4 regions of the Pseudomonas sp. Fl5BN2 genome follow, and region 2 is predicted to be linked to each of the others. Evidence: predicted binding sites of a transcription regulator. Region 2 holds the regulator's gene; each other region holds the start of a gene.
What was found. The regulator FliA, encoded in region 2, starts transcription of late flagellar genes. The targets are predictions, from matches to a motif close to CTAAAGTTTNNNNNNNNNNNGCCGNTAA.

Region 1 (4,156 bases), on a different contig from region 2:
ACCTGGAACAGGTGCTGCGCCATGTGATCGCCGAAGTGCAGAACGTGCACCCACAGCGCACCATCCAGTGCCGGATCGACGACCTGCAGGGTATTCACTGCGATCGCCAACGTATCGCCCAGTTGCTCTCCAACCTGGTGGCCAACGCCATCTGCCATGGTACGGCGCAGGGCGTGGTAGAGGTCGAGGCAGAACAGCAGTCTGAACAGTTGGTGCTGCGAGTGAAAAACCAGGGACTGATCCCCGAGCAAGTCCTGCCCCGGTTGTTTCAGCCCTACTCACGCCCGGTCAGCGACACGCCCCAGGCCGGACTTGGCCTGGGGTTGTACATTGCCCAGCAGATCGCCCAAGCCCACGGGGGACAATTGGAAGTGGTCTCCAACCCGCAGCAAGGCACCGTGTTCAGTTTCAGCCTGCCACTGAGCCTGAAGGCTTAAGCCCTGGTACTGACCAAGGATCCCGAAGTGCTGCCACTGGAGTCCTGCAGTGCCTGGAGCAAGGCCGCTGTAGCGGTCTGCAAAGACGCACTGGTGCTGGCCACCTGAGACTGCGCGGCCGCCACTGCAGCGGCCTTGGCATCGGCGCTTTGCTGCTTGCCTTGGGCCGCCTGCAACTGCTGTTGCTGCTCCTGCAGTTGCTTTTGCAGCTCGGCGACCTGCTTGCGCAACGCCTTCACCGAATCGCTGCTCGAATCCTCGCTGCTGGCACTGCCGCCCGCAGCCGCGCCCCCTGCCGCCGGCGCCTTGCCGCTAGCGCTGGCGGTGGTCGTGCTGCCAGTGGTGGTAGCGGAGGTCTCGCTGGTAGCGCTGCCGCTGCCGGCGATACTGGTCTTGGTCGGGCTGACCTGGGTCTGGTTGATCGAGATCGAAGTGATGCTGACCATGGCATGTGTCCTGATACGGGAAGATACCCGATCATCGACAAACGCCCCGGCCACTTGAGAGTGATCGTGTATCGGCCTGGTAAGCAGGCCGATACAGGAAGACTGGCCTCAGGCGCTCAAACGCGCCGTCACCTCGTTCAGTTGTGCCGACAGGCCATGCAGATTGCGGCTTGCCGCTTCAGTGCGCTGAACGTTGTCGAGATTGGTACTGGCAATGGAGGTGATCTCGGTGAGGTTGCGGGAAATATCCTCGGCCACCGAGGTCTGTTCCTCGGCAGCGGTCGCGATCTGCCGATTCATGTCGCGAATCGCTTCCACCGCCTCGGTGATGCGTTCCAGCATGGCCCCGGCCTGGGTCACCTGCTGCACACTCTGCTCGCTGCGGGACTGGCCACTCTCGATGGCCTGGGCCGCGTCCACCGCCCCGGTCTGCACGGTCTGGATGATCTGGTTGATCTCGGTAATCGAGGCGGCAGTGCGCTGGGCCAGGCTGCGTACCTCATCGGCGACCACCGCAAAACCACGCCCGGCCTCTCCGGCCCGGGCGGCTTCGATGGCGGCGTTGAGGGCCAGCAGGTTGGTCTGTTCGGCGATCCCCTGAATCACTTCCAGCACCTTGCCGATACGCCCACTGTCGGCTTCCAGACGACGGATCACCGAGGCGGTGTTGGCGATCTCGCCACGCATCTGGGTGATGGTGTGGATGGTGCTCTGCATCACCTGCTCACCCTGCTGCGCCGACTGGTCGGCATCGTCCGCTGCGCGTGCAGCATCGGCAGCATGGCGCGCCACTTCCTGGGCGGTGGCGGACATCTCGTTCATCGCCGTGGCCACCTGATCGGTGCGGCTGAACTGCTCGTTGGTGCCCTGGGACATCAAGGTGGCGATGGAGTTGAGCTCGCCACTGGAGCTGTCTAGGTCCGAAGCGCTGCGCTGCAGGCTGCTGAAGGTCTGGGCGAGGAAATCGCGCAAGGTATTGGCGGCCATCGCCAGCTTGCCCAACTCATCCTGGCGCTCGCTGGCCACCCGCTGGGAGAACTGCCCACGGCTGAGCTGCGCAACATAATCGATCAACTCGCGGATCGGCTGCACCAGGCTGCGGTTGACCAGCCACAGGCTGAGCAGACCGATCAGCAGGCCAGAAGCGAGCATCACCAGGATGCCCAGCCACACCGTACGGTCGGCCGCTGCGCTGATCTCTTGCGATTGCTGTTCGCCGTGCTTGCGCAACTCGGTCACCAGCTCACTCATCTGCTCGCTGGCAGCCCGGTCCACGCCCTTGACTGCGGCGTCGCCGGCACTCGGATCAGCCCCGCCCGCAACATAGGCATCACGCCCCTTCTGATAGGCCGCAGCCAACAGCCGGTGCTCCTCCGCCAGACGCTGTACCCGGCTCTTGAGGACTGCATCGAGCCCCGGGGTCTGCGCCAGCTGACCGAGGATGTTCTGCACATCCCGCTGACGATCTTCGAACAACTGCCAGTACTTGTTCATCTCCTGGGGCTGCTTGCCCCGCAGCAGCACGTTCTTCCACTCCTGCACCTGACTCTTGAATTGCAGGTTGGCCTCATCAATCAACTGCGAACTGTGCAGCGGGCCCTCGATCAACTGGCGGTAGCTCTGCACGCCACCGGACAGCAAGTGAAAGCTCGCCAGGGCGATCAACAGCATCGCCAACAGGCTACCGCTCAGCAGGGCAAGAATTTGCGCTCTCAGGGATTTTTGCAAAAACATCGAGGAAATCTCATAGCAGGGATAGAGCAGGCCCGATGGGGCTTGCGTAGGTTCTGACATCCCTGTCAGGCACATTCGAGGCGGATCGACTGCGTATTGCATGTGAGCGTGATCGGCACCCGCGAAATAATCTTGAGCGCCGCCGACCATCGGTATGTCACGGCCCATGGTGCACTTCAAAACGTCACAAAACTGTCAAAGAGCCTTGCCATGATGGGGTCCAAGTGAACCGGTGAAATTCGCGCCAGGCACTGTCCCTCCTGCGAGACCCCATGAATCACAGCATCGACCAGAGTCACCGCGATTCCGATCTGTTTGGCCTGCTCTACGGTTTCAGCTTTCGTAGCGGTGAACGCGGCCGTGAACTGGATTCCGCCAAGGCCCTGCAAGCCCTGCAACAACCGCAAGACAGCAATGAATTCCTCTGGCTGCACCTGAACCTGGCCCACGCTGCCTGCGAACGCTGGATGAAGGCCCACCTGCAACTGCCGGACGAGTTCTTCGAAGCCCTGCACGAAGGCTCGCGCTCGACCCGTATCGAACATGTCGACTCGGCTCTGCTGGCAGTGGTCAACGACGTGGTGTTCAACTTCAGCAGCATGGTCTCCTCGGACATCTCCACCCTGTGGGTCTGCGTGCGCAGCAACCTGATCATCAGCGCCCGCCTGCAACCGCTGCACTCGGTGGACAAGCTGCGCTCATCGGTCAAGGCCGGGGAACGCTTTCGCTCACCCCTGGAACTGCTGGCACACCTGCTGCGGGACCAGGGCGAAGTGCTGACCCAGATCGTGCGCAAGACCAGCCTCAGCGTCGACCAGATCGAAGACCAACTGCTGGCGGCAAGGGTCTCCAGCAACCGGGCGGAACTGGGGGCCATGCGCCGGGTGCTGGTGCGCCTGCAACGGCTGTTGGCCCTGGAGCCGGGCTCGCTGCTGCGCCTGCTGAACCGCCCGCCGCAATGGCTGCAGAAGGAAGACGTCAAGGAGCTGCGCAAGTCCACCGAAGAATTCGCTCTGATCATCAACGACCTCACGGTCCTCGGAGAGCGGATCAAACTGCTGCAGGAAGAGATCGCCGCCAACCTCAACGAACAGACCAACCGTACCCTGTTCACCCTGACCGTGGTCACGGTACTGGCCTTGCCGATCAACATCATCGCCGGTTTCTTCGGCATGAACGTCGGCGGTATTCCCCTCTCCGGCGACCCGGAGGGTTTCTGGATCCTGGTGGCGCTGGTGGCCACCTTCACCGTGATTGCCGGACGCTGGGCCTTCCGCAAGCGTCAGGACTACTGAAACTCCCCCCTGTAGGAGCCGGCTTGCCGGCGAAGGCGAGCACAAGGCCGGCGGCTGGTTCAAGGGCCTCTTCGCTGGCAAGCCAGCTCCTACGCGATGATTGCGATGGCCGCCATGATGGCGGCGGGCTCGAATGGATCAACGGAACGGCTCAATCGCGTAAACACTGACCTGAGGCAGTCTCCCTGTAACATTTGGCAACGATCATGGGTGACACTCCTTCCAGCAACAGGATTGTCCAGCA
Region 2 (4,156 bases):
GCCGCGGTAGCCGCAGCAACCGGCGCAGCCGTTGTCGCAGCTGCAGGTTTCGCCGCACCCGGAGTTTCAGAGAACTTGCCCTTGCCGTGTAACTCATCCAGCAGGGATTCGAATTCGTGATCGCTGATCAGGTCGCCACCCGCTGCGGCGGCGCTAGGCACCACTGCTGCAGGTACCGCGGCCACTGCCGACTCCAGAGCATCGACAGCAAAGCTGCCCTTGCCATGCAGTTGGTCCAGCAAGGCTTCGAATTCGTCATCGGTGATTTCATCACCACCGGCGGCCGCACCACTGGCGGCCTGGGCCGCTGCAGGTACTACCGCATCAGGTGCGAACTGACCCTTGCCGTGCAACTGGTCCAGCAGCGACTCGAACTCGGCATCGGTGATTTCATCGCCGGCCGGCTCACCTTGCGCCACTGCTGCGGCGGGCACTGACTCGGCGTCGGCCTTGGCGGCATTCAGCGAATCGAGCAGGAGTTCGAATTCGTTGTCGGTGATATCACCCTCTGAGCTTTGGGCCTCAGGCTCGACAACGGCTGGAGCCACCTCCTCCACAGCTGGCGCTGCAGGTTCGGCGCCGGCGGGCTCTGCCAGGCGCGCCAAGGCGGCCAGCAGTTCCGGGGTCGCAGCGGTAATTGCGGTGCGCTCACGGACCTGGCTGAACATACCGTTCACCGCATCCAGAGCCTCAAGCACCACGTCCATCAATTCCGAATCGACACGCCTCTCACCCTTGCGCAGGATGTCGAAGACGTTCTCGGCGATGTGGCAGCACTCCACCAGCTCATTGAGCTGGAGGAAGCCGGCGCCCCCTTTAACAGTGTGAAAACCGCGAAAAATTGCATTGAGCAAGTCCGCATCATCTGGCCGGCTTTCCAGCTCGACCAGTTGTTCGGACAATAGCTCTAGAATCTCGCCGGCCTCAACCAGGAAATCCTGAAGGATCTCTTCATCGGCGCCGAAGCTCATTAATGGGTGCTCCTAGAATCCAAGGCTGGAAAGCAAATCGTCTACATCGTCCTGACCGGACATAACGTCTTCCCGTTTATCGGCATGAATCTGTGGACCTTCACCCTTGGCGAGATGTTTTTGCGGATCTTTTTCAGCGAGGATCGATTCGCGGTCATGTTCGATACCGGCAAAACGATCGACCTGGCTGGCCATCAACACCAGTTTGAGCAGATTACTTTCGACTTCCGTGACCAACTGGGTCACACGCTTGATTACCTGGCCGGTCAGGTCCTGGTAATCCTGCGCCAACAGAATGTCGTTGAGGTGGCCCGAGACGGTGCGATTTTCCTGCTCGCTGCGAGTCAGAAAAGCGTCGACCCGACGCGCCAGCTCACGGAACTCTTCAGCCCCGACCTCGCGCCGCATGAAGCGTCCCCAGTCCGCGCTCAAGGCCTGTGCTTCAGTGCTCAGGCCGTTGACCAGCGGGGTGCTGCTCTCTACCAGGTCCATAGTGCGGTTGGCAGCGGCTTCCGTCAGCCGAACCACATAGGACAGGCGCTCGGTGGCATCCGTGATCTGTGAAACTTCCTCGGCTTGCGGCATGTGCGGGTCAATCTGAAAATTGACGATCGCGCTATGCAGCTCGCGGGTGAGCTTGCCCACTTCCTGGTACAGGCCACGGTCACGGGTCTGATTAAGCTCATGGATCAATTGCACTGCGTCGCCGAATCTGCCCTTTTCAAGGCTCTCGACCAGTTCCAGGGCGTGCTTTTTCAGGGTCGACTCAAAGTCGTCCAGTGAAGATTCGTTATGCTCCATAGCTCCCCCGTGGCGGAATGGCTACGCACATCAACCGATGCGCTCGAAGATCTTTTCGATCTTCTCTTTCAACGCCTGGGCCGTGAATGGTTTGACCACATAGCCGTTCACCCCGGCCTGGGCAGCTTCGATGATCTGCTCGCGCTTGGCTTCGGCAGTTACCATCAACACCGGCAGGTGCTTGAGCTTTTCATCGGCACGCACGTGGCGCAGCAGGTCGATACCGGTCATGCCGGGCATGTTCCAGTCCGTTACCAGAAAGTCGATGCTTCCGCTGTTGAGTACCGGAATGGCGGTGGTGCCATCGTCGGCCTCGACCGTGTTGGTGAAACCCAGATCACGCAACAGGTTTTTTATGATCCGCCGCATCGTTGAAAAGTCATCAACGATGAGGATTTTCATGTTCTTGTCCAATTCGACCTCCAAGCAGTCTTAAACGCGTCCAGCACCTGAACGCGCCATTCAATCAATTCGGCATAACACACAACGACTGCATGAAGCACATACTGCAAAACCGGTGCTGCGCCTGGCCCCACCGGTCTTGATCGCAGTGTCCCCACACTGCCTGTCAGCGCGCTCGCCACTCCCCCAAACGCCCCCGCAAGCGGGCTGCGCACTGGCTGTGTAACTGGCTGACCCGCGATTCGCTGACCCCCAGGACCTCACCGATTTCCTTGAGGTTCAGCTCTTCGTCGTAGTACAGCGCCAACACCAGTCGCTCGCGCTCCGGCAAATTGGCAATCGCATCCGCCAACGCGGCCTGGAAGCGTTCATCCTCCAGGTCTCGTGACGGCTCGAGATGAGCACTGGCGCCATCCTCGTGCAGCCCTTCATGCTCGCCGTCCTGCAACAGATCGTCGAAACTGAACAGGCGACTGCCCAAGGTGTCGTTCAAAATCCCGTAATAATCGTCGAGACTCAATTGAAGTTCGGCCGCAACTTCGTGATCTTTAGCGTCACGACCGGTTTTAGCTTCAATTGCGCGAATTGCATCACTGACCATGCGCGTATTACGGTGCACCGAACGGGGTGCCCAGTCGCCTTTACGGACCTCATCGAGCATCGCCCCACGAATCCGGATACCGGCGTAGGTTTCAAAGCTCGCGCCCTTGCTCGCATCGTATTTGGTCGACACTTCGAGCAAACCGATCATCCCGGCCTGAATCAGGTCTTCCACCTGAACACTGGCCGGCAACCGCGCCAGCAGGTGATAGGCGATACGCTTGACCAGAGGCGCATAGCGCTCGATCAATTCGTACTGGCTATCACGCGCCGACTTCTTGTAAAGGTTGTAGCCACTGGCAGTCATAGCACCGGTCCCGCTGTTTGATGCACTAGCCGCTCGACAAAAAATTCCAGATGCCCGCGAGGGTTCGCCGGCAACGGCCAGGTATCGACTTTTTGCGCGATGGCCTTGAACGCCAATGCACACTTCGAACGAGGAAAGGCTTCATAGACCGCACGCTGCTTTTGCACGGCCTTGCGTACGCTTTCGTCGTAGGGAACTGCGCCGACGTATTGTAAAGCCACGTCCAGGAAGCGATCCGTGACCTTGGTCAATTTTGCAAACAAGTTGCGCCCTTCTTGAGGGCTCTGTGCCATGTTGGCCAGGACCCGGAAACGATTCATGCCGTAGTCGCGATTGAGCAGCTTGATCAGCGCATAGGCATCGGTGATCGAGGTCGGCTCGTCACAGACCACCAGCAATACTTCCTGGGCCGCGCGAACAAAACTGACTACCGAGTCACCAATACCCGCAGCGGTGTCAATCACCAGCACATCGAGATTGTCGCCAATGTCACTGAAGGCCTGGATCAGGCCCGCGTGCTGGGCGGGGCTCAGGTGCACCATGCTCTGGGTACCCGAGGCGGCCGGGACAATGCGGATGCCGCCAGGCCCCTGGAGCAGCACATCGCGCAGCTCGCAGCGACCCTCGATGACATCGGCGAGGGTGTGTTTGGGAGTCAGCCCCAGCAGGACATCGACGTTGGCCAGACCCAGGTCGGCGTCCAGCAGCAACACCCGCCGACCCAGCTCAGCCAGAGCCAGGGACAAGTTTACTGACACGTTAGTCTTGCCGACGCCACCTTTGCCGCCGGTCACCGCAATCACCTGTACGGGATGCATGCTGCCCATGTTCTTTCTTTACCTTGTCTTACTTAGACGGGGCCACATAACTGGCTGCGCGTTCACCATTGGAACAATGCATGGCAGACCATCGATGTAGATACAGTGCAATCTATTCATGCTTACCTCAGCCAACCCGCTTGGTCGAGCTGTGGTAAAGGTCAGCGAACATGTCGGCCATGGCTTCTTCGCTGGGTTCTTCCTGCATCTGCACACTCACTGCGCGACTCACCAGTTGGTGTCGGCGTGGCAGGTGC
Region 3 (4,156 bases), 300 kb from region 2:
TTTCGCCAACATCCGCATTCGCAACGAAATGCTCGGCGGCGAGGAAGGCGGCAACACCCTGTACATTCCCACCGGCGAGAAACTGGCGATCTATGACGCCGCCATGCGGTACCAGGCAGCAGGCACACCATTGGTGGTGATCGCCGGCCAGGAATACGGCACCGGGTCCAGCCGCGACTGGGCCGCCAAAGGCACCAACCTGCTAGGGGTCAAGGCAGTAATCGCCGAGAGCTTCGAGCGCATCCACCGCTCCAACCTGGTGGGCATGGGCGTCCTGCCCTTGCAGTTCAAACTCGACCAGAACCGCAAGAGCCTGAAGCTCACCGGCAGGGAAACCCTGGACATCCTCGGCCTCAGCGACACGCAATTGACGCCGCGGATGAACCTGACCCTGGTGATCACCCGGGAGGACGGCAGCCAGGAGCGGATCGAAGTGCTGTGCCGCATCGACACCTTGAACGAAGTCGAATACTTCAAGTCCGGAGGGATACTGCATTACGTATTGCGGCAACTGATCGCGTCCTGATCCCGCGCAAAACCAGACACCGCCTTCGGGCGGTGTTTTTGTTGGGCTGTCGTGTACAACTCAGCTGGTTATACTTGCCGCCGCTCAGAACCTGACTCATCGGTCGCAATAACGACTACAGATTCGGCGCTGAACAACGTTTCAGTAATACCTTTCTTTCTTCCGCAACAAGGATTCCACATGATTGCTCTGCCATGGATGTATCTGGCACTCCTCTCCATTGGCTACGCACTGGCCCTGAGCTACGGGCAACTGGGGCTACTGGCCGCCCTCTCGATCTTCCTGCTGCTGTGTGCCGGGTTCGCCGTGCGCCAGCAACGCAGCCGTATCGGCCAGTACCTGGGCCACGGCCTGTTTGTGGTCGTTGCCCTGGCGCTGGCCATGCACTGGCTGCCCGGTTTCTACAATGGCCGGGGCATTGACCCGCAACGCTTCACGGATGACGCAGTGCCCTTCTCCATGTACCTCAACCAGGACAAGCCGCTGATTGGCTTCTGGCTGCTGCTGGTCTGCCCGTGGATCGTCGGACGCCGCTCGCTACGTCTGTCGGTATACGCAACGGTCCTGGCCCTGACCCTGTGCGCTGTCGCGGCATTGGGTGGTGCACTGCTGCTGGGGATCATCAGTTGGGCGCCGAAGTGGCCGGATCAGGCCTGGCTATGGGTACTGAACAACCTGCTGCTGGTGACCCTGGTGGAAGAGGCCCTGTTCCGTGGCTATATCCAGGGCGGCCTGAGTCGACGCTTCAAGGCCCTGCCCTACGGCGAGAATCTGGCCCTGCTGTGTGCAGCCCTGTTGTTTGGCCTGGTGCACCTGGGGGCCGGTTGGCAATGGACGCTGCTGGCGGCCATCGCCGGAGTCGGCTACGGTCTGGCCTATCGATTTGGTGGCCTGGGCGCTGCGGTGGCCACTCACTTCGGCCTCAACCTTTTGCACTTTGGCCTGTTCACCTACCCGATGCTCGCCGGATAGGCCGCCGGAAATTTGCCCAAACCAGTACTTCAGAACTATTGACTGCCAAGGAAGAAAGTCAATGATTAGCCTCTCGCCAACGCCGGCAAAATCCTGGCGCCGCATTTTGCAAGCGGCCCCTTCCGCTAATGGGATCCAGTGCCGATTATTGAAAAATAATTTCAATAATCGGCTGAAGCGGCCGACAAACCCTCAAAGCCTTGCGGATTGAAAAAGTCATGCGTAATAACCAGCCTGTCACTCAGCGCGAACGTACCTTCCCGGCTCAACAGCGGTTGATTTCCACCACCGACGCCAAAGGCGTGATCACCTACTGCAACGACGCCTTTGTCGAAATCAGTGGGTTTTCCCGTGAAGAACTGGTTCGCGCACCGCACAACCTGGTCCGCCATCCTGATGTGCCAGCGGCCGTGTTCGCGCACATGTGGGGCACGTTGAAACAAGGCTTGCCATGGATGGGCATCGTCAAGAACCGCTGCAAGACCGGTGACCATTACTGGGTCAATGCCTACGTGACACCCGTGTTCGAAGGCAGCCAGGTGGTGGGTTACGAATCGGTTCGGGTCAAACCCACGGCCGAACAGGTGCGTCGCGCAGAAGCCCTCTACCAGCGCATCAACCAGGGCAAGTCGGCCATTCCGAAACGCGACAAGTGGCTGCCGGTGCTGCAGGACTGGCTGCCATTCATTCTGGTCAGCCAACTGAGCTTCATGATCGGTGCCTGGCTCAACTCCCATTGGGGCTTCGCCCTGGCTGCAGCGCTCTCGGTACCGCTGGGCCTGATGGGGCTGAGCTGGCAACAGCGGGGCCTTAAACGCCTGCTGCGCCTGGCCGAACAGACCACCTCCGATCCGCTGATCGCACAAATGTACACCGACAGCCGTGGCGCCCAGGCACGCCTGGAAATGTCGATCCTGAGCCAGGAAGCCCGTCTGAAAACCTGCCTGACCCGCTTGCAGGACACCGCCGAGCACCTCAACGAACAGGCTCGACAGTCCGACGTCCTGGCCCACAACAGCTCCAGCGGCCTGGAGCGTCAGCGGGTCGAGACTGAACAAGTGGCCACTGCGGTCAACCAGATGGCCGCCACCACCCAGGAAGTGGCCAGCCACGTACAACGCACCGCCGATGCCACCCAGGAAGCCAATCGCCTGACCGGTCGTGGCCGGGACATTGCCGGGGAAACCCGCGAAGCCATCCAGCGTCTGTCGGTGGTGGTCGGTGAAACCGGCGTGACCGTGACCCAACTGGCCAAGGACAGCGACGAAATCGGTGGCGTGGTGGATGTGATCAAAGGTATCGCCGACCAGACCAACCTGCTGGCCCTGAACGCTGCCATCGAAGCGGCCCGTGCCGGGGAAATGGGCCGCGGCTTTGCCGTGGTAGCCGATGAGGTTCGCCAACTGGCGCAGCGCACCAGTGAATCCACCGGACAGATCCACACCCTGATCGCCAAGCTGCAGCAGACCGCTGCCAGCGCCGTGCAGACCATGGACGCCGGCCATCGCCAAGCGGAGGAAGGTGTAGCCCGGGTACTGGAAGCCGACCAGGCACTGGTAGGCATCAGCGAAGCGGTGGCCAACATCACCGACATGACCACCCAGATCGCCGCCGCGACCGAAGAGCAAAGCTCGGTGGCCGAAGAGATCAGCCGCAACATCAGCACCATCGCGCAACTGGCGGACCAGACTTCGGAGCAGGCCCAGCACTCGGCCGAACTCAGCGAAGCCCTGACCCGCACCGCGCATACCCAGTACTCGCTGGTGGAGCGTTTCAACCGCTGAGCCCTTGGCCCGGCGACAAAAAACCGCAAGCAGCTGCTTGCGGTTTTTTTATGCCTGGGCCTGAACCCCAGCCATCACTGCAGGAGCGAGCTTGCCGGGCAAAAATCTCGACGCCCGCCCCTGCACTTCAAGTGCCTGAGCACAGCGATATCGAGCCAGCTCGCGCCTCCTGCGTCTTAGCGCAATGCTTGCAGGAACCCGACAACCTTGCCCGCAGCGGAGTCAAGATGCTGCTCATGGGTGAACCCGGAGGCCTTCAGCGGCTTGAGGTCGTGATCAGCAGCCGTCAGCCAATACAGCTCGATACTCGGTGCCAGTGAATAGGCCTCGACCGCCTGGCGATTACCCAAGGCGTCACGCTCACCCTGCACGATCAGCGTCGGGGTAGCCAGTTCTGCCAAGTGCACCACCCGCGGCTTCTCCGGCTTGCCCGCGGCATAGAACGGATAACCCAGACACACCAGCGCATCGACCTGCAGCTCATCCGCCAGCAGACTGGCCATGCGCCCGCCCATGGACTTGCCCCCCACCGCCAACACCCCAGTGACATAAGGTCGCACCCTGGCATACACCTCGCGCCAGCATTCCAGCAGCCTGGGCGTCGGATTGGGGGGGCGCTTGCCACCCTCCAGACGCCGCTGCGCCATGTACGGGAACTCGAAGCGCAAAACGTTCACGCCATGCCCGGCAAGGCGTACAGCCATGTCACTCATAAACCCACTGTCCATTGGCGCGCCAGCACCGTGAGCCAGGATCAAGGTCGGTGCCTGCAGTGGATCGGCAACCCGGGCGACCTCCCACAACCAGCCCTGTTCCTGCACGCACTGCGCCCATTGATCCCCGTCAATACTGGCCTTGTGCTCATTGCTCATGC
Region 4 (4,156 bases), on a different contig from region 2:
GTTTTTATGCCTTGCTGTTCCATCAGTTTGTTGAGACGGCTCGAGACGAGATATTGCTTGTTTTCCCCGAGCAAAATACCACAGGCTTTTTCCAGGAAGACCCGGAACTGTTCAAAATCCAAATTACCCGTAGACAATGCTGCCGCCTCTTAAATCTATGTCCGCCAAGGGCTGGTGCCCTCAGCTATGGTCTGCTGCTTTGATCCGGTCGACTACCCGGGATGCCAGGTCATCAGGGCGGAACTTGGCAAGGAAGTCATCGGCACCGACCTTCTTCACCATCGCCTGATTGAATACGCCTGACAACGAAGTATGCAGGATGATATGCAGCTTTTGCATGCGTGGATCGTTGCGTATCTCGGCCGTGAGGGTGTAGCCGTCCATTTCAGGCATCTCGATGTCGGAAATCATCATGAGGAACTCATCTTCCGGCTTCTTGCCCTCATCCACCAACTTGCGCAGATAGTCCAGTGCCTGCCGACCATCATTCAAGGCCACCACTTCAACACCCACAGTCTGCAGGCAACGAGTGACCTGCTTGCGCGCCACCGACGAGTCGTCGACGGTTAGCACCCGCAGGGAAACTGCCTTGTGCTGGGTCTCGACATCCACCACACCGACCGAAATCGCTTCGGAAGTAGGTGCGACTTCCGCGAGCACCTTCTCCACGTCGATGATCTCGACCAGTTGGTTATCCACCCGGGTCACCGCCGTCAGGTAGTGATCACGCCCGGTACCCTTGGGCGGCGGATGAATCTCTTCCCAGTTCATATTGACGATGCGTTCCACTGAGCGCACCAGAAACCCCTGGGTCTTGGTGTTGTACTCAGTGATGATGACGAACGGATTGCTCTGATCTTTCAATCCGCCAGAGCCAGTGGCCATTGCCAGATCCAGGATCGGAATGGTCGCCCCTCGAATATTCGCGACACCGCACACCACAGGACTGGATTTGGGCATCACGGTCAGCTTGGGGCATTGCAGCACCTCGCGAACCTTGAATACGTTGATCCCGTAGAGCTGCCCCCCATCAAGACGGAAAAGCAACAGCTCCAGGCGATTCTGCCCAACCAATTGCGTGCGCTGGTTCACCGAATCCATTACACCAGCCATGCCCAGACTCCCCAAAGCTTTAAGATCCGACGCACGCTCATTACTAAACGGCACGGGGCTTGCTTTTTAACTGTTATGAACGCCAAAACGACATTTTTCCGACGCCTGACATCACACTACCGCAAATTGCTTTGCGGGTTGTCGGCGCTGTGCATTTTAAACCCTGGCAGCCCTGCCGTTGCTGACTCGCTCACCCTGCCTGATCTTCTTATCGGCGTCACTCAAGGGTTTCTTGAATTCACGGTAGAAGACTATCTGGCCACCAGTCAAACGGAAGGACGCTACGAAATCCAGGTTAACCAACTGGACCCGCGCATGCACATGCCCGCTTGCGACAAGGAATTGACAGCAAGCCTGGAAAGTCCGGCGCAGCCACTAGGACGGGTCACGGTCAAGGTACGCTGCGAAGGCGCCTCGCCCTGGACGGTGTTTGTACCGGCGCAGGTCAAACTGTTTCGCGAAGTTGTTACCAGCTCGCGCGCCCTTAAACGTACTGGAATCATCGAACCGGACGATGTGGTATTGCGCGAGCGGGATATCAGCCAGAACAATCAGGGCTACTTGACCTCGGTGGACCAAGCCATTGGGCAGAAACTTGTCCGACCAATGGTAGCCGACCAACTCATCACCCTGGCTCACCTGGAGCAGGCCGAAGTGGTGCGCAAAGGCGACCAGGTGGTGATTTCGGCACGCAGCGGCACCTTGAATGTACGAATGCCGGGCGAGGCGCTGTCCAACGGCGGCATGAGCGAGCAGATCCGGGTCAAGAACTTGAACTCGCAGCGAGTGATCAAGGCGCGCGTCACCGCCCCCGGACAAGTGGAAGTGGCTATGTAGTGACTGGCGCTAGGCCCACTCGTTCCCTAAACTGTGGTCGATAACGGGTCGCAGATACCTGCGCTGGCTTGTCGAGATTTGGCCTAAAGTTTTTCAGGGTTTGGCCGAAAACATGGCAAGCGTCCAAATACCCAGAGGTTTTCTCCATCATGGTCATCGACTTCAGCCGTTTAAACAGCTCCCCTTCACTGACAGGCAGTACGCGTACTAGCGCCAGCAAGGAAACCGGCGATGCCGGTAAATCCACGCCGCTGACGACTTCGGCCGAGACCAGCAAAAGCGGAGAATCAGTACACCTCAGCAATGAGGCTCAACAGTTGCAGAAAATCACTGACAAGCTGCGCGATCAGCCTGCTGTCGACAAAGCCCGGGTGGCCGAGTTGAAGCAAGCCATTGCCGATGGCAGCTATAAGGTCGATAGCAACCGTATAGCCAGCAAACTGCTTAATTTCGAAGCCCTGCGCTAGCCACAGGCTTGCGCTAGGCTTTTGGACGCTTAACCCCCAAGGCCAGCCATGCACGACACCAATCTACTGCAACTGATCAACGATGACTTTGCTCCAGCTCAACACTTGCTGGAGCTGCTGAAAGCCGAATCCGTAGCCCTGCACGGCCGCGACATGCCGCTGTTGGAAAATATTCTGGCGCAGAAGCAAGCCCTGGTCATTTTGCTGGAACAGCATGGCCGCAAACGCACAGAGATCCTCGCGAGCCTGAACCTGCCGACCAATCGAGCCGGCCTCGAGCAACTGGCCAGCCACTCAAGCCTGGGTGAGCAACTGCTTGAGCAGGGCAATCTCCTTACCCAACTGCTGGCCGACTGCCAAGCCACCAACGAGCTCAACGGTCGATCGATCCAGATTCAGCAAGCCACCACCGCCAACCAGTTGAAAATCCTCAATGGCGGCGAACCTCCAGCCCTCTATGACGCCCGCGGCTCTACCTCAATGCTTGCGAAGCCCCGCCCACTCAGTCAGGCTTAAGCCCCAAAAATGAGCGCGCGCTACCAAGCCGTGAAACATGCTGGCAAAATGCCAGCTCATGCGTGTTGTTGTATTTTGTCTGGAGATTGATGAACCGTGTTCAACGCCTCAAACGCGGAAGATGCTCCGCAGCCACCTAAGGTGCTCACCACTGCGTTGGAAATTTCCTCCAACCTGCGGTTGCTGCAAGAGAGCCATGACCCACTGATCATCACTTTCCACGAGCGTAGCCAGCGCTTCCAAAGCTATCTGGTGGAAGTGGACCGCGAGAGCAACATGATTGCCCTCGACGAGATGATTCCCCGCGACGGCGAACGCTTCATGTTGGCGGGCGAGCCATTTCGCGTTGAAGGCTTCCATGAGGGTGTACGCATTGCCTGGGAAAGCAACGGCCTGCCAACCCTGGATGAATCCAACGGCGGCCGCTGCTACCATACCGCGCTGCCGGACGAAGTGGTTTACCACCAACGTCGAAACGCCTTCCGTGCCGCACTGAAGTTGGCACAACTGGTGGATATCGAACTTAGCGGCGAGAAACTAAAATCGCCCCTCAACGGTAAACTGCTGGACATTTCCGCCACCGGTTGCAAGTTGCGCTTCGACGGCGACATTTCCTCGCACCTGCAACTGGGCCAGGTCTATGAGCGCTTTATCGCAGCCCTGCCCTTCGGCAGCATGACCGCTCCAGTTGAATTGCGTTACCTGCACCATGAGGAACGCATCAACACGACCTTTGCCGGTGTGCGCTTTCATAACATGAGCGGCCTGGTACAGCGTCAGGTCGAGCGCTTCGTCTATCAACTGCAGCGCGAAGCGCGGCGCTTCGATAAAGACGACATCTAATCACCAGGCATCAATGAAAACGGGCAGTGCCTTGCGGCACTGCCCGTTTTTTTTGGCGCTAAGGCCTGGCCCCACTGAGATGATCCCGCGCGCACTCCTCAAGCGGCACCTCATCCACCACTTCTGGCATGTCGGGCGCCTCTGACTCCGGCTCCCCAGGTGCCGCGTCTGGCGCAGGCGTGGTCTGCATTTGATCCTGAACCACCTGCTCATCCACTCGCGGATCGAGGGCCGCCACCAAAGGCGAACTGGACATGCTGTCCGGCATCGCCACGTGGTGCAGTGGCGCATCGTCCACCTGATGCAGATTGGTCACAGCCTTTGGCCGGATCCGCCAAACCAGGACCAGCGCAAAGAAACTGAAGAAGGCGTAGAGCATC

Region 1: the regulator FliA is predicted to act here: its motif matches at 2,727-2,754, upstream of GV819_RS10730 (methyl-accepting chemotaxis protein).
Region 3: the regulator FliA is predicted to act here: its motif matches at 1,659-1,686, upstream of GV819_RS02495 (methyl-accepting chemotaxis protein).
Region 4: the regulator FliA is predicted to act here: its motif matches at 2,034-2,061, upstream of flgM (flagellar biosynthesis anti-sigma factor FlgM).

The regions. Positions count from the first base shown of each region.
Region 1 is NZ_JAAARL010000006.1:189,434-193,589, forward strand. It holds gene GV819_RS10720 (GAF domain-containing sensor histidine kinase) at 1-437, shown strand, start outside; gene GV819_RS10725 (hypothetical protein) at 434-883, opposite strand; gene GV819_RS10730 (methyl-accepting chemotaxis protein) at 992-2,617, opposite strand; gene GV819_RS10735 (transporter) at 2,890-3,912, shown strand.
Region 2 is NZ_JAAARL010000002.1:331,468-335,623, forward strand. It holds gene GV819_RS03875 (chemotaxis protein CheA) at 1-971, opposite strand, end outside; gene GV819_RS03880 (protein phosphatase CheZ) at 984-1,772, opposite strand; gene GV819_RS03885 (chemotaxis response regulator CheY) at 1,803-2,174, opposite strand; gene fliA (RNA polymerase sigma factor FliA) at 2,341-3,081, opposite strand; gene fleN (flagellar synthesis regulator FleN) at 3,078-3,908, opposite strand; gene flhF (flagellar biosynthesis protein FlhF) at 4,027-4,156, opposite strand, start outside.
Region 3 is NZ_JAAARL010000002.1:29,640-33,795, forward strand. It holds gene acnA (aconitate hydratase AcnA) at 1-526, shown strand, start outside; gene GV819_RS02490 (CPBP family intramembrane glutamic endopeptidase) at 707-1,498, shown strand; gene GV819_RS02495 (methyl-accepting chemotaxis protein) at 1,717-3,282, shown strand; gene GV819_RS02500 (alpha/beta family hydrolase) at 3,459-4,154, opposite strand.
Region 4 is NZ_JAAARL010000006.1:127,471-131,626, forward strand. It holds gene cheR (protein-glutamate O-methyltransferase CheR) at 1-137, opposite strand, end outside; gene GV819_RS10410 (chemotaxis protein CheV) at 181-1,113, opposite strand; gene flgA (flagellar basal body P-ring formation chaperone FlgA) at 1,189-1,950, shown strand; gene flgM (flagellar biosynthesis anti-sigma factor FlgM) at 2,100-2,417, shown strand; gene GV819_RS10425 (flagella synthesis protein FlgN) at 2,466-2,933, shown strand; gene GV819_RS10430 (flagellar brake protein) at 3,030-3,776, shown strand; gene GV819_RS10435 (MFS transporter) at 3,835-4,156, opposite strand, start outside.